DNA from 4 places in the Kosakonia sacchari SP1 genome. Region 2 is predicted to be linked to each of the others. Evidence: predicted binding sites of a transcription regulator. Region 2 holds the regulator's gene; each other region holds the start of a gene.
The links. Region 2 encodes CRP, which controls carbon source genes, mostly activating them, when cyclic AMP is high. Its sites were predicted from a motif close to ATGTGANNNNNNTCACAT; they were not measured.
Positions count from the first base shown of each region.

Region 1: a site for CRP is predicted at 3,323-3,340, ahead of C813_RS23675 (glutathione S-transferase). Genes of this name have one in related genera too.
Region 3: a site for CRP is predicted at 3,033-3,050, ahead of serC (3-phosphoserine/phosphohydroxythreonine transaminase). Genes of this name have one in related genera too.
Region 4: a site for CRP is predicted at 3,546-3,563, ahead of msrB (peptide-methionine (R)-S-oxide reductase MsrB). Genes of this name have one in related genera too.

Region 1 covers NZ_CP007215.2:137,020-142,845, reverse strand. Annotated here, with positions in the region: gene selB (selenocysteine-specific translation elongation factor) at 1-1,015, opposite strand, end outside; gene selA (L-seryl-tRNA(Sec) selenium transferase) at 1,012-2,388, opposite strand; gene C813_RS23675 (glutathione S-transferase) at 2,480-3,088, opposite strand; gene C813_RS23670 (PTS mannitol transporter subunit IICBA) at 3,603-5,510, shown strand; gene mtlD (mannitol-1-phosphate 5-dehydrogenase) at 5,618-5,826, shown strand, end outside.
Region 2 covers NZ_CP007215.2:389,437-395,262, forward strand. Annotated here, with positions in the region: gene argD (bifunctional acetylornithine/succinyldiaminopimelate transaminase) at 1-690, shown strand, start outside; gene C813_RS24755 (YccS/YhfK family putative transporter) at 680-2,758, opposite strand; gene crp (cAMP-activated global transcriptional regulator CRP) at 2,805-3,437, opposite strand; gene C813_RS24765 (OsmC family protein) at 3,742-4,146, shown strand; gene C813_RS24770 (phosphoribulokinase) at 4,189-5,058, opposite strand; gene C813_RS24775 (YheU family protein) at 5,113-5,331, opposite strand; gene C813_RS24780 (hydrolase) at 5,328-5,826, opposite strand, start outside.
Region 3 covers NZ_CP007215.2:3,143,738-3,149,563, reverse strand. Annotated here, with positions in the region: gene ycaO (30S ribosomal protein S12 methylthiotransferase accessory factor YcaO) at 397-2,157, opposite strand; gene C813_RS37840 (DUF421 domain-containing protein) at 2,295-2,987, shown strand; gene serC (3-phosphoserine/phosphohydroxythreonine transaminase) at 3,150-4,235, shown strand; gene aroA (3-phosphoshikimate 1-carboxyvinyltransferase) at 4,307-5,590, shown strand; gene cmk ((d)CMP kinase) at 5,757-5,826, shown strand, end outside.
Region 4 covers NZ_CP007215.2:2,807,351-2,813,176, forward strand. Annotated here, with positions in the region: gene sppA (signal peptide peptidase SppA) at 1-928, shown strand, start outside; gene ansA (asparaginase) at 990-2,006, shown strand; gene pncA (bifunctional nicotinamidase/pyrazinamidase) at 2,017-2,658, shown strand; gene C813_RS36205 (YeaC family protein) at 2,701-2,976, opposite strand; gene msrB (peptide-methionine (R)-S-oxide reductase MsrB) at 3,014-3,427, opposite strand; gene gapA (glyceraldehyde-3-phosphate dehydrogenase) at 3,771-4,766, shown strand; gene C813_RS36220 (D-hexose-6-phosphate mutarotase) at 4,842-5,726, shown strand; gene C813_RS36225 (aldo/keto reductase) at 5,769-5,826, opposite strand, start outside.

The DNA of each region.
Region 1 (5,826 bases), 250 kb from region 2:
TCACCACGCGTGCGCCCGCCAGCGTGCTGCGTGCGGAGATATCACGCAGCACCAGCAGGTCGTTATCCGCCAGCCACAGCGGCGTATCAAGCACCAGTTCGGCAAGGCCATTTTCCAGCAGCGACACGCGTCCGGTAACGTGGCTGGCAGCATGGTGAATATGCAATGGCTGCCATTGCGTCAGCGGAACGTGGGTTTGCAGCGCGACAATCAGCCGCTCGGTGGGTTCGTCGGGCTGCTGCGACAACAGCCAGTCACCGCGACTGAGCGCCTCTTTTTCCGCATCACCGGCAATATTCAGTGCGATACGCTGCCCGGCATGAGCGTGCTCGACAGGTTGATTCTGCGCATGCAACCCGCGCACACGCATCGGTGTATTCGCCCCGGTCAGCCACAGCGTATCGCCCACGCGGACATCGCCGGAAAGCGCCGTTCCCGTCACCACCAGCCCCGCACCTTTTACCGTGAAAGCGCGATCGAGCGCCAGGCGGAAACGCTGATGCTCCGGATGCGCGCGTTCCGGCAACTGCAACAGATGTTCACGCAGCTCAGCAATGCCGCGCTGTTCCGTAGCGGCGGTAACAAACAGCGTCGCCTGCGGGTAACCAAAGGCCTGGAGCGTGTTTTGGACTTCCGCGCGCACATCGGCAATGCGCGCCTCATCCACGCGGTCAGCCTTCGTTAGCGCTACCGTCAGCGACGGGTTACCGGTCAATTGTAAAATCGCCAGATGCTCGCGCGTCTGCGCCATGACGCCATCGTCACACGCCACCACCAGCAACGCATGGTCAATGCCACCAACGCCCGCCAGCATATTAGAGAGGAATTTTTCATGCCCTGGCACATCAATAAAACCCGGCACGCGGCCATCCGGCTGCGGCCAGTAGGCATAACCGAGATCGATGGTCATACCCCGTTTTTTCTCTTCCGGCAGGCGATCGGCATTCACGCCCGTAATCGCTTCAATCAGGGTGGTTTTGCCGTGGTCGACATGCCCGGCAGTGGCAATAATCATTTCAGCAACATCTCCAGCAAGCGGGATTCATCATCAACACAGCGACAGTCCAGCCACAGGCGACCATCGTAAATACGGCCAATCACCGGCTGCGGCAGTGCCCGCCACTGCGCGGCCAGCGCCTCTACACGACGCCCACCGCCGTCGCGCGGGGTAAAGGTCAATGCCGCGCCTGGCAGCCTGTCGACAGGCAGCGAACCGCTACCAATTTGTGACAGGCAGGTTTCCACGCGCAACTCAAATTCGTGATAACGCGCCGTCAACGCTGCGCATAAGCGCTGCGCCTGCTCGCGAATTTCCGCCTCCGGGCGGGTTAAGTAACGTAGCGTCGGCAGGTTCTCAGTGAGTTTTTCCGGGTGCAGATAGAGGCGTAACGTCGCCTCCAGCGCCGCCAGCGTCATTTTATCCGCCCGCAGCGCGCGTTTTAACGGATGTTGCTGCAACTGCTCAATCAGCGCTTTTTTACCCACGATAATGCCCGCCTGCGGGCCGCCGAGCAGTTTATCGCCGGAGAAACTCACCAGACTCACACCGGCAGCAATCAATGTCTGCGGCATCGGTTCCTGCGGCAAACCGTAGCGGCTTAAATCGACCAGCGAACCACTACCGAGATCAACAATCACCGGTAGCGCATGCTCTTCCCCCAGCACCACCAGTTCCGCTTCATCCACCGCTTTGGTAAAGCCTTCGATATGGTAATTACTGGTGTGGACTTTCATCAGCAGCGCGGTGTTGTCGTTAATCGCCTGGCGGTAATCTTTCGCATGCGTGCGGTTAGTGGTACCGACTTCGTGCAGCACACAGCCCGCCTGGCGCATCACGTCCGGAATGCGAAATGCGCCGCCAATTTCTACCAGCTCACCACGCGACACCACCACTTCGCGGCCAGCCGCCGTGGCCGCCAGCATCAGCAATACCGCTGCGGCATTGTTATTGACGATGCAGGCATCTTCCGCGCCGGTAAGCTGACAGAGAAGATCGGCCAGGGCGCGATCGCGATGACCGCGCCCCGCGCCGTCGAGATCGTATTCAAGCGTCACCGGCGAGCCCATCACCTGCGCGACGGCATCAATGGCGGCCTGCGGTTGTACCGCGCGGCCTAAGTTGGTGTGTAGCACCGTACCGCTCAGGTTAAACACCGGGCGCAGCGCGCTGCTGTCACTTTGTGTCAGCCGCTGTTGCGCCGCTGCCGCCCAATCCTGGCTCCAGTCGGGCAATGTCTGCGCGTCGCGGATCTGCGCGCGCGCCTCGTCCTGAAGCTGGCGCAGCGTTTGCGCCACGCGACTGTGGCCAAAAGTGGTTAATAAAGTGGCGAACGCCTCGTCACGTAACAGACGATCGGTCGAAGGGATCTGGCTGTAAAGAGTAGTCATGAAAAGGCCTGGCTATGAGTTGCCCCCTCCCGTCAGGGGGTTTGACGTGAGGGGATTGTACCGTGACTTGCTCAGGCGAACATCATGCTTATCAAGCCTTCGGCGGTTCGGTGCGGGCGAAACTCTCGCGCTGGAAAAGATTTTCCACCAGCTTTACCAGCAGTGGGCGATCAACACACCAGCCGGGCGAAACATGGCGGAAATTGAGGTAACTAATCGCGCAGGCGATTGCCACCGTCGCCAGATTCAAGTCATCCACGCTCAGCGTGCCGTCTTTAAGATAGCTTTCCAGCGCGTCCAGACCGCGCGAAACCTTTTCCCGCTGGCGTAACAGTTCAGTCTCCGACTGCTGTTCGACCGGGCGCGCCAGCTCGCGAACCGAGACCAGCGCCGCATCCATAATGCCGTCAGCCAGCGCTTCCAGTTGGCGAATTTTCAGTGCCGCTTTGCGATCGGTGGGCAACATCGCCGGGGCGGTATTTAGCAAATCAATGTATTCCGCGATGATCGGCGAGTCGAACCACACTTCGCCATCATCGGTTATCAGCGCCGGTACTTTGCCAAGCGGGTTGTACTGCGCCACGCCATTCACGGCGTTATAAGGCTGCTCATTGATAAATTCGAAGGTGATGCCCTTTTCCAGCAGGATCACCGAAATTTTGCGTACAAAAGGACTGGTATAGCTGCCGATCAGTTTCATTGCCTTCTCCGTTTTCGCCAACAAAAACCTAAGTATGAACGAGCGGGCGCAGATTGTTTCATCAAGATGAAAACTTCTGCCGCTACTGTGCATATCGCAACAGGCAGTGAAAGGAAGTTACAGGTTCTGCAGGTCGTCAAAAACACAGTTTGCTGGCGATCACATTCGGAAAAGTCCTGACGAAAATATCTTGTGATCTATATCACAAATACATAACAAACCATCGCGCATAAAATGTGAATAACATCACACTTACAGGCTCATAACGTTCAGATTTTGCGCTTTGTTCTTTTTTTACACTGATTTTATGTGACAAATATCACACTAAATGGTGGCATACCCCCTACGTTAGTGTGATCTGAGTCACACAAAAGCACACCATCTGGACAGCTACGCGATTCGGTGCGAGATTTCGCCTCACAGATAACCCAGGTCCGGCTACCTCTGCCGCCACGTTAACAAAAAACCTCGGGCTTCCGGCCTGTGCGATAGCAAACATAAGAAGGGGTGTTTTATGTCATCCGATATCAAGATCAAGGTGCAAAGCTTTGGTCGTTTTCTCAGCAATATGGTGATGCCGAATATCGGCGCGTTCATCGCGTGGGGGATCATCACCGCATTGTTTATTCCTACAGGGTGGTTGCCGAACGAGACGCTGGCAAAACTCGTTGGCCCAATGATTACTTATCTGCTGCCGCTGCTCATCGGTTACACCGGTGGTCGTCTGGTGGGCGGCGATCGTGGCGGCGTAGTCGGCGCGATCACCACCATGGGCGTTATCGTTGGTGCGGATATGCCGATGTTCCTCGGCGCAATGATCGCAGGCCCGCTTGGCGGCTGGGCGATTAAACACTTTGATAACTGGGTCGACGGTAAGATCAAATCCGGTTTCGAAATGCTGGTGAACAACTTCTCCGCTGGCATCATCGGTATGATCCTCGCCATCCTGGCGTTCCTCGGCATTGGTCCTGCGGTTGAAGTGCTGTCCAAAGTTCTGGCGGCGGGCGTTAACTTCATGGTTGCGCACGAAATGCTGCCGCTGGCGTCTATTTTTGTCGAACCGGCGAAAATCCTGTTCCTCAACAACGCCATCAACCACGGTATCTTCTCACCGTTGGGTATCCAGCAATCGCATGATCTCGGCAAGTCCATCTTCTTCCTGATCGAAGCGAACCCGGGTCCGGGTATGGGCGTGCTGCTGGCGTACATGTTCTTTGGTCGCGGTAGTGCTAAACAGTCTGCTGGCGGCGCGGCTATCATCCACTTCCTGGGTGGTATCCACGAAATTTACTTCCCATATGTACTGATGAACCCGCGTCTGCTGCTTGCTGTTATCCTCGGCGGTATGACTGGCGTGTTCACCCTGAGCGTGCTGAACGGCGGCCTGGTTTCTCCGGCTTCTCCGGGTTCCATCCTGGCCGTGCTGGCAATGACACCAAAAGGCGCGTACTTCGCGAACCTGGCGGCTATCTTCGCTGCACTGATTGTCTCTTTCGTTATCTCTTCCATCCTGCTGAAAACCAGCAAAGTGAAAGACGACGAAGACCTGCAAGAAGCAACCCGTCGTATTCACGAAATGAAAGCAGAGTCTAAAGGCGCTACCCCGCTGGCGGCGGGCGACGTGACCAACGACCTGAGCCATGTGCGTAAAATCATCGTCGCTTGTGACGCCGGTATGGGTTCCAGTGCCATGGGCGCGGGCGTGCTGCGTAAGAAAGTACAGGATGCGGGTCTGACCAACATCTCTGTCACCAACAGCGCCATTAACAGCCTGCCGTCTGACGTTGACCTGGTGATTACGCACCGCGATCTGACCGAGCGTGCCATGCGCCAGGCACCACAGGCGCAACACATTTCGCTGACTAACTTCCTCGACAGCGGCCTGTACACCAACCTGACTGAACGTCTTGTTGCCGCACAGCGCCACACTGACAACGAAGCCAAAGTCACCAGCAGCCTGCAAGATAGTTTCGATGCTCCGAATAGTAACCTGTTCAAACTGAGCGCAGAGAATATCTTCCTTGGTCGCACCGCGAGCAACAAAGAAGAAGCCATCCGTTTTGCCGGTGAGCAACTGGTCAAAGGCGGCTACGTTCAGCCGGAATATGTCGATGCCATGCTGGAACGCGAAAAACTGACCCCGACCTATCTGGGTGAGTCCATCGCGGTACCGCACGGCACAGTGGAAGCGAAAGATCGCGTGCTGAAAACCGGCGTGGTGTTCTGCCAGTACCCAGAAGGTGTCCGCTTCGGTGAAGACGAAGATGACATCGCCCGTCTGGTGATTGGCATCGCGGCACGTAACAATGAGCACATCCAGGTCATCACCAGCCTCACCAACGCGCTGGATGACGAGACCGTGATTCAGCGTCTGGCGAACACCACCAGCGTTGAAGAAGTGCTGGCACTGCTCGGCAAGTAATCGGTTTTCCTCCCTCTCCCCACGGGGAGAGGGCTAGGGTGAGGGGAAATATTTGCGGTTCCTCACCCCAGCCCTCTCGGGTAAAAACATTGATGAAGGTTAAGACTATGAAAGCATTGCATTTTGGCGCAGGTAATATCGGACGTGGCTTTATCGGCAAGTTGCTCGCCGACGCGGGGATTGAACTGACGTTCGCCGATGTGAATCAGGTGGTGCTCGACGCCCTTAATGCCCGTCATAGCTATCAGGTGCATGTGGTTGGTGAAAAAGAGCAGGTCGATACCGTCTCCGGCGTTAACGCCGTGAGCAGCATTGG
Region 2 (5,826 bases):
GCGGTGAAAGCGGTGATGGACGATCACACTTGCGCGGTAGTGGTAGAGCCTATTCAGGGCGAAGGCGGTGTTACTGCCGCCACGCCGGATTTCCTGAAAGGTTTGCGCGAGCTGTGCGATCAGCACAACGCACTGCTGGTTTTCGACGAAGTGCAGTGCGGCATGGGCCGCAGCGGAGAGTTGTTTGCTTATATGCACTATGGCGTGACGCCGGATATTCTGACCAGTGCCAAAGCGCTCGGCGGCGGTTTCCCTATCAGCGCGATGCTGACCACGCATGAAATAGCGAGTGTTTTCCACGCCGGTTCACACGGCTCCACCTACGGCGGCAACCCGCTGGCCTGCGCCGTCGCCGGAACCGCATTCGACATTATCAACACGACAGAAGTGCTCAGCGGCGTGAATGAAAAACGTCAGCTGTTCGTTAAGCATTTGCAGCAAATCGGCGAGAAATTTGACCTGTTTAGCGATATTCGCGGCATGGGGCTGCTGATTGGTGCTGAGCTGAATCCGCAATATATAGGCCGCGCGCGCGATTTCCTCTACGCCGCTGCCGATGCGGGCGTTATGGTGCTGAATGCTGGCCCGGACGTCATGCGTTTTGTGCCTTCGCTGATTATTGACGCGCAGGATATCGAAGAAGGGATGAAGCGCTTCGCGGATGCAGTGGCGAAAGTGGTCAACGGTTAAGGCGGCGGTTAAGCCAGATGCCGTGATGCGGGCGCTGACGCCATGCTACCGACGAAATGGTATGCATGGTGTTCAGGTGCCCAATAATCCGCTGTAAATGCTGCTCCAGTGTGCTCATTGGCCCATGCGTTAATGTTTCCGGGGCTTCGAGAATATTCACATCTCCGGATCCTCCCGGCCCGTCATACTCCAGCCGCTGCTGGCAGCGCTGCAGGGCAATTTCGCAGGATTGCAAATAACGTTGCGCCAGTTCCGGCGTCAACATCGTATGTTCGCGCGCCAGCGTCGTCATCGCATTGATATGCTCAACAATAAACTGGCTGTGCGTTACCCACAGTTTCATATCTTCCAGATAACGCGTATTGAATCCCGGTTCCTGCATCGCCTGGTTTAGCGAGTTGAACAGGGCGTTATGCGCCTGGTTCACGCGCATTCGCTGCCAGGCAAGCGGTGTGGGCTGCGGGTTATCGCTTAAGATCAGGCGAATCGCTTCCTGATCTGTTTCCAGCGCATCGTGCGCATTCTGTCGCAGTAAGCCACTTTGCCACTGCGGCCACAGCCAGACCATGCCGCCGAAGGCAATCAGGCAACCAATCAACGTATCTATAAGGCGGGCGACAATAAACTCCTCACCATTTAGTGTCAGCAGCTGCAAGGTGTAGACGGCGGTAATGGTAAAACCCACCATCGCCCAGCCGTAGTTTTTCCGAATAATGAGATAACTGACCAGCGTAATCATCAGCATCGCCGCCAGCGTAAAACCGAGTGGAACATGAAAATGCAGCGTCGCCCCGGCAATCACCAGCCCGGCAATGGTGCCTGCCGCCCGGTGGACAATGCGAACGCGCGTTGCGCCATAACCGTTTTGCGTGACAAACATCACCGTCATCATGATCCAGTAGGGTTTCGGTAAATGCAGGGCGCTGCCCATCAGGCTGGCGATACTGAGCATGACGCTGATTCGCGCGGCATTCCGCAGCGCCGCAGATTTCAGTGATAAATAGCTTTTCAGCGCCGGGAAAAGGGGCAAGCGCCGCTGCTTTTCCGCCATCAGATCGCGGGCATAGAGCGGGCGCTGAGTGCGCAAGACGCGCGCGATACGGCTAAAATGCCAGGCGCAAAACTGCCCAACCGGGTTATCCGGGTGCTGGCGGGCGATTTTTTCCAGCGCGCCAATCTGCTTATCCATGTTGAAGCGCGTGGGATAGCGGTGATAGAGAATGTCGTCTGCCAGCACGCGCAGACGAGCGGCAACGGTTTGTGCGTTCCAGCGGATCACCTGCTCGGCATGGGTTTGTTCCACCAGTTTTTGCACTTCTTCCGGCTGATGCAAACTCACCGAAATGTGCTCTTGCAGATCCAGCCCTACCTGGAAAACCCGCAGTAGCCGTTTGTAATCGTTGTGTTTATTGGCGGCCAGCATATGCAGTTGTTGATAGCACTGGCTTATCATATCCACCGCTTTTTGCTGGCGGGCAAGCAAAGGCGGCAGGGCTTTTTCCGGGTCGGCATGCTGCGTCAGCAAGCTGTATTTCGCCTCGCAGTAGTCTGCCAGTTGCCGGTAGAGCAGGCTGAGAGATTCGCGCAGCGGTTGCTCTCGCCACATCCAGAACCAGAACCAGTTGAACAGCCCGTACCACAACGTGCCCAGCGCATAGATAAGCAGCGGCTCCCATACCGGCATGTTACCGGCAAGGCTGAGCGTAAAGATGGCGGCAATGAGCGAAGCCGGGAGCAGACGGCCGTGCAGTGCGCTGATTTCGGCGGTTACGCCTAAAACCAGCGTCAGCCCGGTGAGGATCAGCGGCAATGGAAGATCTTTCGCCAGCAGTAATTGCACCGCCAGGCTGCTGCCGGCAAACAGGGTTCCGCCAATGATCAGGCGTTTGAAAAAACGTTTATGTGGCGTATCAAGCCCGGCAATGTTGCAGCAGGCGGGAACGAGGGAAAACAGCAGACCTTGTTGTAGATGACCCGAAACCAGACCAATGGCCACAGGTAAACATAACACCAGCGTTTGTCGCAGTGCGTAGTTGATTTCGGGGTGATAAATCAGCCTGCGCCACATGAGGGAAGAAAAACGACGCAGCGCGTAAGCTGCGCCGTTTTACAGATTAACGCGTTCCGTATACGACGATGGTTTTACCGTGGGCGGAGATCAGGTTCTGATCTTCGAGCATTTTGAGAATGCGGCCCACAGTTTCACGGGAACAACCGACGATCTGACCAATTTCCTGGCGAGTAATTTTAATTTGCATGCCGTCCGGATGGGTCATTGCGTCTGGCTGTTTCGCCAGGTTTAACAGCGTTTGCGCGATACGGCCGGTTACGTCCAGGAAGGCGAGGTTACCCACTTTTTCTGAAGTGACCTGCAGGCGGCGCGCCATTTGCGAGGAAAGACGCATCAGGATATCCGGGTTAACCTGGATTAACTGACGGAATTTTTTGTACGAGATTTCAGCCACTTCACAGGCAGTTTTAGCGCGTACCCATGCACTGCGCTCCTGACCCTCTTCGAACAGGCCCAGTTCACCGATAAAATCTCCCTGGTTCAGGTAAGAGAGGATCATCTCTTTACCTTCTTCATCCTTGATCAGCACTGCCACTGAGCCTTTAACGATGTAATACAGCGTTTCCGCTTTTTCACCCTGGTGAATCAGCGTGCTCTTCGACGGGTACTTATGAATGTGGCAATGAGACAAGAACCATTCAAGCGTCGGGTCTGTTTGTGGTTTGCCAAGCACCATGCGCGATTATCCTCTGTTATAAGCTGTCTCAGACACAGGATGAGCCCCTACGTCTGGGGTTGCAATCTAAGCTTCCCGCATCCAGGGAAGCGGACCGTCAGCGTCATCTGCGGTCTCTAAAGTATGATGTCATGCATACATGCGTAACATCCATTTATCTCTGTAGCATCCAGAGTGTTTTAGCATAGCTTTTACCGCCTGTCTCCTGGTGTCTCGCTTCAGCATGACGCAGGTCGCCTTCCGTTGCGAGTTTTGTTATGTACGCGTAATCTGTAAAGAAAATTGCCACTCCGGAGTGAAGAAAATGCAGGCACGTGTGAAATGGGTTGAAGGGTTAACGTTCCTTGGCGAGTCCGCATCGGGCCACCAAATCCTGATGGACGGTAACTCCGGCGACAAAGCGCCAAGCCCGATGGAAATGGTGCTGATGGCGGCGGGCGGATGCAGCGCCATTGATGTGGTTTCTATTTTGCAAAAAGGGCGTCATGACGTGACCGACTGCGAAGTGAAGCTGACTTCAGAGCGTCGCGAAGAAGCGCCGCGCCTGTTTACCCACATCAATTTGCACTTTATCGTCAGCGGTAAAGATCTGAAGGATGCGGCGGTTTCCCGCGCGGTGGATTTATCCGCGGAGAAGTATTGCTCCGTGGCCTTGATGCTCGAAAAAGCGGTGAAGATCACCCACTCTTACGAAGTTATCGAAGCCTGATGCGAAAAGCCCGGCGGCACGTGGCTGACCGGGCTTTCTGCATTATTTGATCTTTTTGCCTTCCATCAGCCGTTGCACCAGCGGCGTCATAATCAGCTCCATCGCCAGCCCCATTTTTCCGCCAGGTACCACCAGCGTATCCATATGCGAGATAAACGAGCCTTGCAACATCGCCAGTAACCACGGGTAATCAATCCCTTCCAGATTACGGAAGTGGATCACCACAAAACTCTCGTCCAGTGAAGGAATGCCTTTCGCGGCAAACGGATTGGACGTATCCACCGTTGGCACGCGCTGGAAGTTAATGTGCGTACGGGAAAACTGCGGCGTAATAAAATTGATGTAATCCTCCATCGAACGCACGACAGAATCCATTACCGCTTCACGCGAATGCCCGCGCTCGCTGGTATCGCGGACAAGTTTTTGAATCCATTCCAGGTTGACGATCGGCACCACGCCCACCAGCAAATCCACATGACGCGCGACATCGTTTTGCGGCGTCACCACGCCGCCGTGCAGACCTTCATAAAACAGCACATCGGTTGGCTCCGGCAGCGGTTGCCACGGCGTAAACGTGCCCGGCACCTGGTTCCAGGGAACGGCTTCATCGTAGGTATGCAGGTATTTGCGCGCCTGGCCTTTGCCGGTTTGACCATATTCGCTAAACGTCTGTTCCAGAAGGCCAAAATCATTGGCTTCCGGGCCAAAATAGCTGATATGCCGCCCAAGATCGCGGGCCTTACGGATAGCCATATCCATTTCCGGACGGGTATAGCGATGGAAGCTGTCACCTTCCACTTCTGCCGCGTGCATATTGAGCTGGGCGAAGATCTTACGAAAGGCGAGGCTGGTGGTGGTGGTTCCCGCGCCGCTGGAGCCTGTAACGGCGATAACCGGATGTTTGGCGGACATAGCAACTCCCTGAATAAACGATTATTTCAGTATAGCCAGCCGCCATGTACCTGTTCAGTCGTGGAACTGCCCGCGCGGCATTATATTGACCGTCTCGTGCAGTTCCGACCACACCAGTACGGCTTCGCCGCGTTGCAGCTGCCGTTTAACGTCGGCGACCTTTTGCTCAAGTGAACGCTCATGTTCACCATAATCAGTGCCTTCGCGCAAGACAAAGCTCTCAATCAGATTGTCCAACGTCTGCGCATCAATCTCTTGCCAGGGAATAATCATCGTCTTTCCAGGTAAGCGGATAACCAGTCCGGAATGCGTTTTTCCAGCCACATTTCCGGGTGGCGCAAGGTTCCGCCAACAAACCCGACATGGCCGCCGTGTTCCGTCAGTTGGTACTCAATATTCGCCGGTAAATGCCCGGCATCAGGGATAACGTTGTGATCCATAAACGGGTCGTCTTTCGCGTGGATAATCAGCGTCGGTTTACGAATATCCGGCAAAACCGGCATTGCGCTACAGCGGCGATAGTAATCCAGCGCGTCGGCAAAACCGTGGATTTTCGCGGTGATCAGATCGTCGAATTCGCGAATACGGCGCAGCTTACGCAGCGCAGGCAAGGTAGTTGGCAGCGAACCAGGATAAGCGCGTAATTTGCGCGCGGCGTTCGCTTTCAGCAAATTCAACAAGTAGCGCTGATAAACGCGGGAAAATCCCTTATCCATATGATAACTGCAAGCTTCCAGCACCAACGGAGCTGAGACAATCACCGCTGCA
Region 3 (5,826 bases), 2.1 Mb from region 2:
CTCTTTATTAAGTCGGCGACGAGATACTAACAAAGCATTATAGAAGAGAATTTGATATGGATCATATCTCGCCTGGCTTATAGGACCGCAAAGCGTATGGTTTTTCTACGATCGCGGAGTAACTTGTTGATTATCATAATAAAAATAAAGTTTAAGAATTACAAAATGAGTTGAATTTTTTTATGCGGTCTCCCAAACAACAGTTAATTAAAATGGAGTAATCACCATAATAAGTAACAATATTAGTTTTAATGGATAATTATATTTACCCATATTTAACTTTAATATTACATATGGTTGTCATCGCCAAATAATAAATAAAAAGGGGCAATGAAATTGCCCCGTAATATAGCGTAGACCGTTCATTAAGCCTACATATTGTCGTACTACTTGTCGTTATTTCGACCAGAACGTACGTTTAGCTCGTTGTAATTTTTCGTAAGCCGCTAACAAAGACTGGTGTGCGGAGAAGGCTTTCAGCGAACCGTCTGCAGGCTGGAGATCGTAGAACGGTGCTTCACCGCTTAACGCGGCGCTGGCGGCTTCAACCGCTTGCGCACCATACATACGTACGAATGCATTCAGGTATTGCAGCGGCTCGCGATCCTCTTCCTGCGCCAGTAACAATAATGTCTGCAGGCAGCGGTAGTAGTTGGCCCTTTCGGCGCTAAAGATCGAGGCGTTGAATTCCATCGTCCATTCAGTCCAGGCCAATGCCTGATCCAAATCGCCGCCTGCCAGCGCCAGCATCGCTTTTAGTTCACCAATGCGCAGCGTGTACCAGCCATTGTCTTTGCCGGTCGCCAGACCCAACAGTTCACGAACGCGGGTGAAGTCATCATGACCTTCGTCATCAAGCTGTGAAATCAGGTTGAGGTACTCCTCTTTTTCCCATTCACTGCCAGGTAAAGAGAGGATGGTTTCGCGCAAATGGCTGCCCATGGTGTTGTTCGCCAGCCACAGATCTTCCGCCGGATAAATATCGGACATGCCAGGCACCAGGATACGGCAGGCGTAAACGCCCAGATGTTCATAATCGACAATGTAGACTTCTTTATCTTCCGCCTTAAAGATAGCCATAAGTGTGGCAAACTCTTCTTCCGTCGTGCCAGCGAAGCTCCAGTCAACAAACGGATAATCGGCATCTTGCTTGAACAGGTCCCATGAGATCAAACCGCTGGAGTCGATAAAGTGCGTTTCGAGGTTGGCATGCTCGGCCACTTCTTCATCATCAAAGGTTGGCGGTGTGAACACATCCAGATCTTTCAACCCGCGGCCTTGCAGCAGCTCGGTAACGGTACGCTCAAGCGCCACGCCGAAATCAGGATGTGCACCAAAAGAGGCAAAACAGGTGCCGTTAGCCGGGTTGAACAGGACAACGCAGATAACCGGATATTTACCGCCCAGCGAACCGTCGTAAGCGAAGATCGGGAAACCTTCCGCTTCCAGTTTAGCAATCGCTTCGACAACGCCTGGATAGCGCGCCAGTACATCCTGCGGAATTTCTGGCAGGCTGATGCTCTCGGCAATAATGCGATTTTTAATATGGCGTTCGAACACTTCGGACAGCCCCTGCACGCGGGCTTCATTGCGCGTGTTCCCGGCGGACATACCGTTAGAAACGTATAAGTTGCCGACGATATTCATCGGGATATAAACCGTCTGCTCATCAGACTGGCGGGTAAACGGCAGGGCGCAGATACCGCGCTCATCGTTGCCGGATTGCAGATCAACGAGCATCCCGGCAGCCAGTTCGTTCTGCGGGTCGTAGTAGGCGCGCAGACGCGCATCCAGAATGCCTTCCGGCAGGGAGTCATCTTCCGGCAGCGGGAACCATTTCTCATTCGGGTAATGAACGAATGGACCTTGTGCGATTTCATCACCCAGCCAGAAATCAGCGAAGAAGTAGTTGGTGGACAGACGCTCGAAATACTCGCCCAGTGCAGAGGCCAGCGCAGCTTTTTTGGTCGCGCCTTTGCCGTTGGTGAAGCACAGCGCGCACTCTTTATCGCGAATATGTACAGACCAGACGTTTGGCACCGGGTTCAGCCATGAGGCCTCTTCGATGTTAAAGCCGAGATCGGTGAGCTTTTGCTGGAAGCGGGCGATGGAATCTTCCAGCGCGGCGTCTTTGCCGGGAATAAATGTTTGAGTCATGGCGGTCACTTTTTTCGTACGTAAAGCGCGCAATGATACGGGTTTTGCGTGACTGACGCTATCTTCCACGTCTGACCGACGAAAATAAAACTTCTGGCTATGATTAAGAAAAGTAACGAACTGTTCAGGCATAAAAAATGAAAGCGTTTGATCTGCATCGTATGGCGCTCGACAAGGTCCCTCTTGATTTTCTCGGGGAAGTCGCACTGCGTAGTCTTTACACCTTTGTTTTGGTCTTTTTATTTCTCAAAATCACCGGGCGACGCGGCGTACGCCAGATGTCCCTGTTTGAAGTGCTGATAATCCTGACATTGGGGTCGGCCGCCGGGGATGTCGCTTTTTACGATGATGTGCCAATGCTGCCGGTGCTGGTGGTTTTTATCACTTTAGCGTTGCTCTATCGGTTTGTGATGTGGTTGATGTCGCACAGCGAAAAACTGGAAGATTTGCTGGAAGGCAAACCGGTTGTCATTGTCGAAAACGGCGAATTGGCATGGGACAAACTGCATGCGGAGAACATGACCGAGTTCGAGTTCTTTATGGAGCTACGTTTGAATGGCGTGGAACAACTCGGACAGATTCGTCTGGCAATAATGGAAACCAACGGTCAAATCAGTGTTTACTACTTCCCGGACGATGAGGTGAAACCCGGGTTGTGTATTTTGCCTGAAGGATGCAATGAGCGTTTCACGACGGTTCCCGAGGCGGGGGACTATGTTTGTGTCCGCTGCAGTAAAATCGTCGCCATGCAAAAAGGGGAAAAGCAATCTTGCCCGCGTTGTGCAAATCCGGAATGGTCGAAGGCAAGCCGGGCTGTTCGCGTGACATAACAGCGTTTTTATCGGGTCTGCGTTGAGCAAACAACACTTTCTGCTATGTGAGTTAGCGCACATCTTGCCACTGGCGTCCATTACCCGTTGCGGCGCGTAGCGCTGAATGATAAAACCGATGTCACAGGAATAACTTATTGCTTTATAGCGTGGTGAGGGGAAATGACTCAGGTCTTTAATTTTAGTTCTGGCCCGGCAGTATTACCGGCAGATGTGCTCAAACAAGCGCAACAAGAGCTGTGCGACTGGCAAGGTCTTGGAACGTCGGTGATGGAAATTAGCCATCGTGGTAAAGAGTTTATCCACGTGGCGGAAGAAGCAGAAAAGGATTTTCGCGACCTGCTGAATATTCCCTCTAACTATAAGGTTCTGTTCTGTCACGGCGGCGGTCGCGGCCAGTTTGCGGGCGTTCCGCTGAACTTGCTGGGCGATAAAACCACCGCTGATTACGTTGATGCGGGCTACTGGGCGGCGAGTGCGGTAAAAGAAGCGAAAAAATACTGCTCACCGAACGTTATTGACGCCAAAATCACTGTTGATGGTCTGCGTGCGGTGAAACCGATGCGCGACTGGCAACTGAGCGATAATGCGGCCTATCTGCACTACTGTCCGAACGAAACGATCGACGGTATTGCGATCGATGAAACACCGGACTTCGGTGATGTAGTCGTTGCCGCTGATTTTTCCTCAACTATTCTCTCTCGCCAGATTGACGTAAGCCGCTTTGGTGTGATCTACGCAGGCGCGCAGAAAAATATCGGGCCAGCGGGTTTGACGCTGGTGATTGTGCGCGAAGATCTGCTGGGTAAAGCGCATCAGACTTGCCCGTCGATCCTTGATTACACCGTGCTGAACGAAAACGACTCGATGTTTAACACGCCGCCGACCTTTGCCTGGTATCTCTCCGGGCTAGTGTTTAAGTGGCTGAAAAAACAAGGCGGCGTGGCGGCAATGGACAAAATCAACCAGCAAAAAGCCGACCTGTTATACGGTGTGATCGACAACAGCGATTTCTACCGCAACGACGTGGCGAAAGCGAACCGTTCGCGAATGAACGTACCGTTCCAGTTAGCAGACAGCGCGCTCGATAAAGTCTTCCTTGAGGAGTCGTTCGCTGCGGGTCTGCACGCGCTGAAAGGCCACCGTGTTGTCGGTGGGATGCGCGCCTCTATCTATAATGCGATGCCGCTGGCTGGCGTACAGGCGCTCACTGACTTTATGGTCGATTTCGAACGCCGCCACGGTTAATCACCCTGTTTTGACGTACCCCCGTAGTCTGACTGCGGGGGTTTTATTCTGTTTGTTGAGAGTGAAGTTTCATGGAATCCCTGACGTTACAACCCATCGCGCGAGTAGATGGCACCATCAATCTGCCTGGTTCAAAGAGTGTCTCCAACCGCGCCTTGTTGCTGGCCGCATTCGCGCGTGGCACGACTGTTCTGACTAACCTGCTGGACAGTGATGATGTGCGCCACATGCTCAATGCCCTCAGCGCGCTGGGGGTTCATTACACGTTGTCTGCCGATCGCACCCGTTGTGAAGTGACGGGTGTTGGCGGCCCGCTGCACTCAACAAAAAAACTGGAACTGTTTCTGGGTAACGCTGGAACCGCCATGCGTCCGTTGGCCGCTGCGCTGTGCCTTGGCGAGAACAATATTGTGCTGACTGGTGAGCCGCGCATGAAAGAGCGTCCGATTGGCCATCTGGTTGATGCGCTTCGTCAGGGCGGGGCAAAGGTTGATTATCTTGAGCAGGAAAATTATCCGCCACTGCATTTGCGCGGTGGCTTTACTGGTGGTGAAGTGAGTGTCGATGGCAGCGTTTCCAGCCAGTTCTTAACCGCATTGCTGATGACAGCCCCGCTGGCGCCCAACGACACGGTTATCACCATCAAAGGTGACCTGGTATCCAAACCGTATATTGATATCACGCTGCATCTGATGAAGACCTTCGGTGTTGAGGTTGAAAACCAGCAATATCAACGCTTTGTTGTGCGCGGTGCGCAGCAATATCAGTCACCGGGCCATTATCTGGTCGAAGGCGATGCGTCTTCTGCTTCTTATTTCCTCGCGGCCGGCGCAATCAAAGGCGGTACGGTGAAAGTAACCGGTATAGGCCGTAACAGCGTGCAGGGCGATATTCGTTTTGCCGATGTGCTTGAAAAAATGGGCGCAACCGTTGTCTGGGGTGATGATTATATTGCCTGCACGCGTGGTGAGTTGAACGCAATCGACATGGACATGAACCATATTCCCGATGCGGCAATGACCATTGCGACGGCAGCGCTGTTTGCCAAAGGCTCGACCACTCTGCGCAACATCTATAACTGGCGCGTAAAAGAGACCGATCGCTTGTTCGCGATGGCGACGGAGCTGCGTAAAGTTGGGGCCGAAGTGGAAGAGGGCGAAGACTATATTCGCGTAACACCGCCTGCCAGGCTGCAGCTTGCGGAAATCGGAACGTATAACGATCATCGTATGGCGATGTGCTTCTCGCTGGTGGCGCTGTCTGATACGCCGGTCACTATTCTTGATCCGAAATGTACAGCGAAGACTTTCCCGGACTATTTTGAGCAATTAGCCCATATTAGTACGCTGGCATAATTTCTCCCTTTTGCGGGCTGGTGTAAATCAGCCCGCTTCCCGCGCAATTATTCTACACTCAGTTGCATCCTCTTCGGTTATTCGCACGCAACAGTAACGGTTGTGGGCATTGGCGCGTATAATGCGCGCGGTTATGTAACGATATGCCTTGATTAAGGAGAGAAAGATGACAGCAATTGCCCCGGTAATCACCATTGATGGGCCAAGCGGCGCGGGTAAAGGCACGCTTTGCAAGG
Region 4 (5,826 bases), 2.4 Mb from region 2:
GGTCAGCATGTATGATTACCAGGCGAAAAAACCGAGCGATGTTGGCGATACCGTGGCGGTAATTTTCGCTAACGGCGCGATCATGGATGGCGAGGAGACGCCGGGGAATGTAGGCGGCGATACCACTGCCGCGCAGATCCGCGATGCACGTCTGGATCCGAAAGTGAAAGCCATTGTACTACGTGTCAACAGCCCTGGCGGCAGCGTTAGCGCATCGGAAGTTATCCGCTCCGAGCTGGCGGCAGCCCGCGCGGCAGGTAAACCGGTAGTGGTTTCGATGGGCGGCATGGCGGCCTCAGGCGGTTACTGGATCTCAACACCGGCGAATTACATTGTTGCCAGTGCCAGCACGCTGACCGGCTCGATTGGTATCTTCGGTGTTATCAACACGCTGGAAAACAGCCTCGACAGTATCGGCGTACATACTGATGGCGTAGCAACCTCGCCGCTGGCAGATGTCAGCATGACCAAAGCGCTGCCGGACGAAGTTTCGCAAATGATGCAGTTGAGTATCGAGAATGGCTACAAACGCTTTATCACGCTGGTGGCGCAGTCGCGCAACAGCACGCCTGAGCAGGTTGATAAAATCGCCCAGGGTCACGTCTGGACCGGCCAGGATGCGAAAAATAACGGGCTGGTCGATGCGTTGGGCGATTTCGACGACGCGCTGGCGAAAGCGGCTGAGCTTGCGAAACTGAAACAGTGGCATATCGATTACTACGAGGAAGAGCCGACATTCTTTGATCGTGTAATGGATAGCATGTCCGGTTCGGTCAGCGCCATGCTGCCAAAAGCATTGCAGGCATACCTGCCCGCGCCGCTGGCGAGCGCGGCGCTGGAAATGAAAGCTGAAACTGACAAACTGGCGGTGTTTAACGATCCACAAAATCGTTATGCGCTCTGTCTGAATTGCGCCAATATCCGCTAAAATCACCTGACCACGTCCCCTCCACCGGAGGGGATTTTTTTGATGAAGCCAGAATATAACTATGCAAAAAAAATCCATTTACGTTGCCTACACGGGCGGTACTATCGGTATGCAACGCTCAGAACACGGCTATGTGCCGGTTTCCGGTCACCTGCAACGTCAACTGGCGCTGATGCCTGAATTCCATCGCCCGGAGATGCCTGATTTCACCATCCATGAATATGAGCCGCTGATGGATTCGTCCGATATGACACCGGAAGACTGGCAACATATTGCAGACGATGTGAAAGCGCACTATGACGATTACGATGGTTTTGTCATTCTGCATGGTACAGACACGATGGCCTACACCGCGTCGGCACTGTCGTTTATGCTGGAAAACTTAGGCAAACCGGTCATTGTGACAGGGTCACAAATCCCGCTCGCCGAACTGCGTTCTGATGGCCAAATCAACCTGCTTAATGCGTTATATGTGGCGGCCAATTTCCCGATTAACGAAGTGACGCTGTTCTTCAATAACCGTCTGTATCGCGGCAACCGCACCACCAAAGCGCACGCTGATGGTTTCGACGCGTTCGCTTCGCCTAACCTTGCGCCACTACTCGAAGCGGGTATCCATATTCGCCGTCTGGGCACGCCGCCCGCGCCGCATACCACGGGAGAGCTGGTTGTCCACCCGATTACTCCGCAGCCGATTGGCGTAGTGACGATTTATCCCGGCATTTCCGCCGATGTGGTGCGCAACTTCCTGCGCCAGCCGGTAAAAGCGCTGATACTGCGTTCTTACGGCGTAGGTAATGCGCCGCAAAACGGTGAGTTTCTGAAAGAGTTACAGGAAGCCAGCGCCCGCGGCATTGTCGTGGTCAACCTGACACAATGTATGTCCGGCAAGGTCAACATGGGCGGCTACGCCACCGGCAACGCCCTCGCCCATGCAGGTGTGATTGGCGGCGCAGACATGACAGTGGAAGCGACGCTGACAAAACTTCACTATCTGTTAAGCCAGGATCTGGACGCTGATGCCATTCGCACAGCCATGACACAAAACCTGCGCGGTGAACTGACGCCGGATGAATGAGGAGGCTCGAATGACGCAACGCGCACTGCTGCTGGTCGATATTCAGAATGATTTCTGCGCTGGCGGCGCGCTGGCTGTGACGGAAGGTGACAGCACAGTTGATGTTGCTAACGCCATGATTACGTGGTGTAAAACACGCAGCAATGCCATCGTGGCAAGCCAAGACTGGCACCCGGCCGGACATGGCAGTTTCGCCAGTCAGCACCACGTCGCGCCGTTCACGACTGGCGAACTGGCGGGATTAGCCCAAACGTTTTGGCCCGATCACTGTGTACAAAACAGCGAGGGCGCGGCGCTACATCCGTTGCTAAACCAGAAAGCCATTGACGCGGTGTTTTACAAAGGCGAAAACCCGCTGATTGATAGTTACAGCGCATTTTTCGATAACGGCCACCGTCAGGAAACCGCCCTGCACAACTGGTTGCTGCAGCACGGCATCCGCGAACTGGTAATACTCGGTTTAGCCACCGATTATTGCGTGAAATTTACCGTGCTGGACGCGCTACAACTTGGATATGAGGTGAATGTCATTACCGACGGTTGCCGTGGCGTGAACCTGAATCCGCAGGACAGCACGCAGGCGTTTATGGAGATGTCAGCGGCTGGCGCGACGCTCTATACGCTCGCGGACTGGCAGGAAACGCACGCCTGATGATGCCCCTGCCGGATGGCGTTGCGCCTCCGGCATGGCGACTTACGATTTAAACGTCGCGATCGGCTTTGGCGAAATGCCAAAATCCTCTTTTAATTGCTGCTTACTTTTCATCACCATCTGGCCGTTGGTATCAATGGTCATGTGCTGCGCCTGCGTGTTATTACGCGCCTGCCACAGCATCACTAGTTGCAGGCTGTTCTCTTTTTGCTCTGGTGTCAGCGCAACGCCATCCGGCCATTTACCTAACTCAACGGCAGTAGCCAGCCGCTGGTAGATCTCTGGCGTCATGCTGTTAACGATTTGATCAAGATTCATCTTGAAAACTCCGTGGAATAATTGCTGAATCGTTTTTTCAACCCTGAGAACGATCGCCATTTTCGTCGTCGGTAAAGCTCAGGGAAGCAGAGTTGACGCAATACCTTTCTCCAGTCGGTTGCGGGCCATCCGGGAAGACGTGCCCCAAGTGCGCATCACATTTTCCACAGCGGATTTCCACACGCTGCATGCCATGCGAATAATCGTTGATATAGCGAATAGCGTCTTCGCTCACCGGCTCAAAGAAACTTGGCCAGCCGCAGCCAGAATCATACTTGGTTTGCGAATTGAATAGCGCGGCGTCACACACCAGACAGTGATAAATCCCGTCGCGTTTGTTATGCAGAAAACGCCCGGTGAACGGCGGCTCAGTGCCGTGGTTCTGCGTCACGTAAAACTGCATTTCAGTCAGTGTTTTTTTCAGGTCGTCTTCAGAAGAATTATGCGCCATTTGCTCACGCCTCACGGTAAAAACTCGACAACTTTTCAGCCTGATTCTAACAAAACATTAACACTGCGGCGTTAACTTTTGTTCTAAACTTATTTGTTGCGGTAAAGCAGCCGGTGAATTGTGATTAATCTCACATTTTTATCCTATCTGACCTTTAAAATTCCAGGCGGCGCCCCTATATGGGGAGCATGCTCAAAGGAAGAGTGAGGCGAGTCAGTCGAACAAAGGTTATGCGGAGGATTGATTTGTCGCAATGATTGACACGATTCCGCTTGACGCTGCGTAAGGTTTTTGTAATTTTACAGCCAACCTTTTATTCACTAACAAATAGCTGGTGGAATATATGACTATCAAAGTAGGTATCAACGGTTTTGGCCGTATCGGTCGCATTGTTTTCCGTGCTGCTCAGGAACGTTCTGACATCGAAATCGTTGGTATCAACGATCTGTTGGACGCTGAATACATGGCGTACATGCTGAAGTATGACTCCACTCACGGTCGTTTCAACGGTACCGTAGAAGTGAAAGACGGCCACCTGGTTGTTAACGGCAAAACCATCCGTGTTACTGCTGAGAAAGACCCGGCTAACCTGAAATGGAACGAAATCGGCGTTGACGTCGTTGCTGAAGCTACCGGTATCTTCCTGACCGACGAAACCGCTCGTAAACACATCACCGCTGGCGCGAAAAAAGTTGTTCTGACTGGCCCGTCCAAAGACAACACCCCGATGTTCGTACGTGGCGCTAACTTCGACAAATATGCTGGCCAGGACATCGTTTCCAACGCTTCCTGCACCACTAACTGCCTAGCTCCGCTGGCAAAAGTTATCAACGACAACTTCGGCATCATCGAAGGTCTGATGACCACTGTGCACGCGACCACCGCAACTCAGAAAACCGTTGATGGCCCGTCTCACAAAGACTGGCGCGGCGGCCGCGGCGCATCCCAGAACATCATCCCGTCCTCTACCGGTGCTGCTAAAGCTGTAGGTAAAGTACTGCCGGAACTGAACGGCAAACTGACTGGTATGGCGTTCCGCGTTCCGACTCCGAACGTATCTGTTGTTGACCTGACCGTTCGTCTGGAAAAAGCAGCGTCCTACGAAGAAATCAAGAAAGCCATCAAAGCCGCTTCTGAAGGCCCGATGAAAGGCGTTCTGGGTTACACCGAAGACGACGTGGTTTCTACCGATTTCAACGGCGAAGTTTGCACTTCCGTGTTCGATGCTAAAGCGGGTATCGCACTGAACGACAACTTCGTGAAACTGGTTTCCTGGTACGACAACGAAACGGGTTACTCCAACAAAGTTCTGGACCTGATCGCTCACATTTCCAAATAATTTGAGATGAGAACATGATCTGAAAGAGCGACTTCGGTCGCTCTTTTTTTGTTTTGAAGACAGAGGATTGCGTTAATGATTAATAAAATTTTTGCACTTCCGGTAGTCGAACAAATTACCCCTACTCTCTCCCTGCGCAAAATGGACGAGCTGGACGTTATCGTCGTCGACCATCCGCAGGTTAAAGGTTCATTCGCCTTACAGGGCGCACATCTGCTTTCCTGGAAACCGCAGGGTGAAGAAGACGTTCTGTGGCTAAGCGGCAACACACCGTTTAAAGATGGCGTCGCGCTGCGCGGCGGCGTGCCGGTTTGCTGGCCGTGGTTCGGCCCGGCAAAACAACAAGGCCTGCCAGCGCATGGTTTTGCGCGCAATCTGCCGTGGGTGCTGAAAGCACATAACGAAGACGCCAGCGGCGTCGTGCTGACATTTGAACTACAGAGCAGCGATGCATCGCGCAAATTCTGGCCACACGACTTTACGGTGTATGCCCGTTACAAACTGGGCGCGACCTGCGAAATGGAGCTCGAAGCCCACGGTGAGTTTGAAACCACCTCGGCGCTGCACACCTATTTCAACGTCGGTGATATTGCAGCCGTAAAAGTGAGTGGTCTCGGCGATCGCTTTATCGACAAAGTGAACGATGCGAAAGAAGATGTGCTGACTGATGGTGTGCAGACGTTCCCGGATCGCACCGACCGCGTCTATCTGAATGCCGAAGCCTGCAGCCTGATCCACGATAGCGCCCTTAACCGTACCATTGAAGTCATCCACAGCCATAACGCAAATGTCGTGGCGTGGAACCCCGGCCCGGCGCTCTCCGTCAGCATGGCTGACATGCCGGATGACGGTTACAAAACGTTTGTCTGTGTGGAATCGGTTAACGCGACCGTGCCGCAGAAAACCACTGAAGAGAAACCGTCCCGCCTGGCGCAGACCATCCGCGTCGTTAAACGCTGATCCTGCCGACCCTCTCCTGACAGGAGAGGGTTATTATTTCTGTTACACCACGTCGAGTGGCGTTTTACGACCCGGAGCCGGGAAAGCGTTGTCCAGCCGC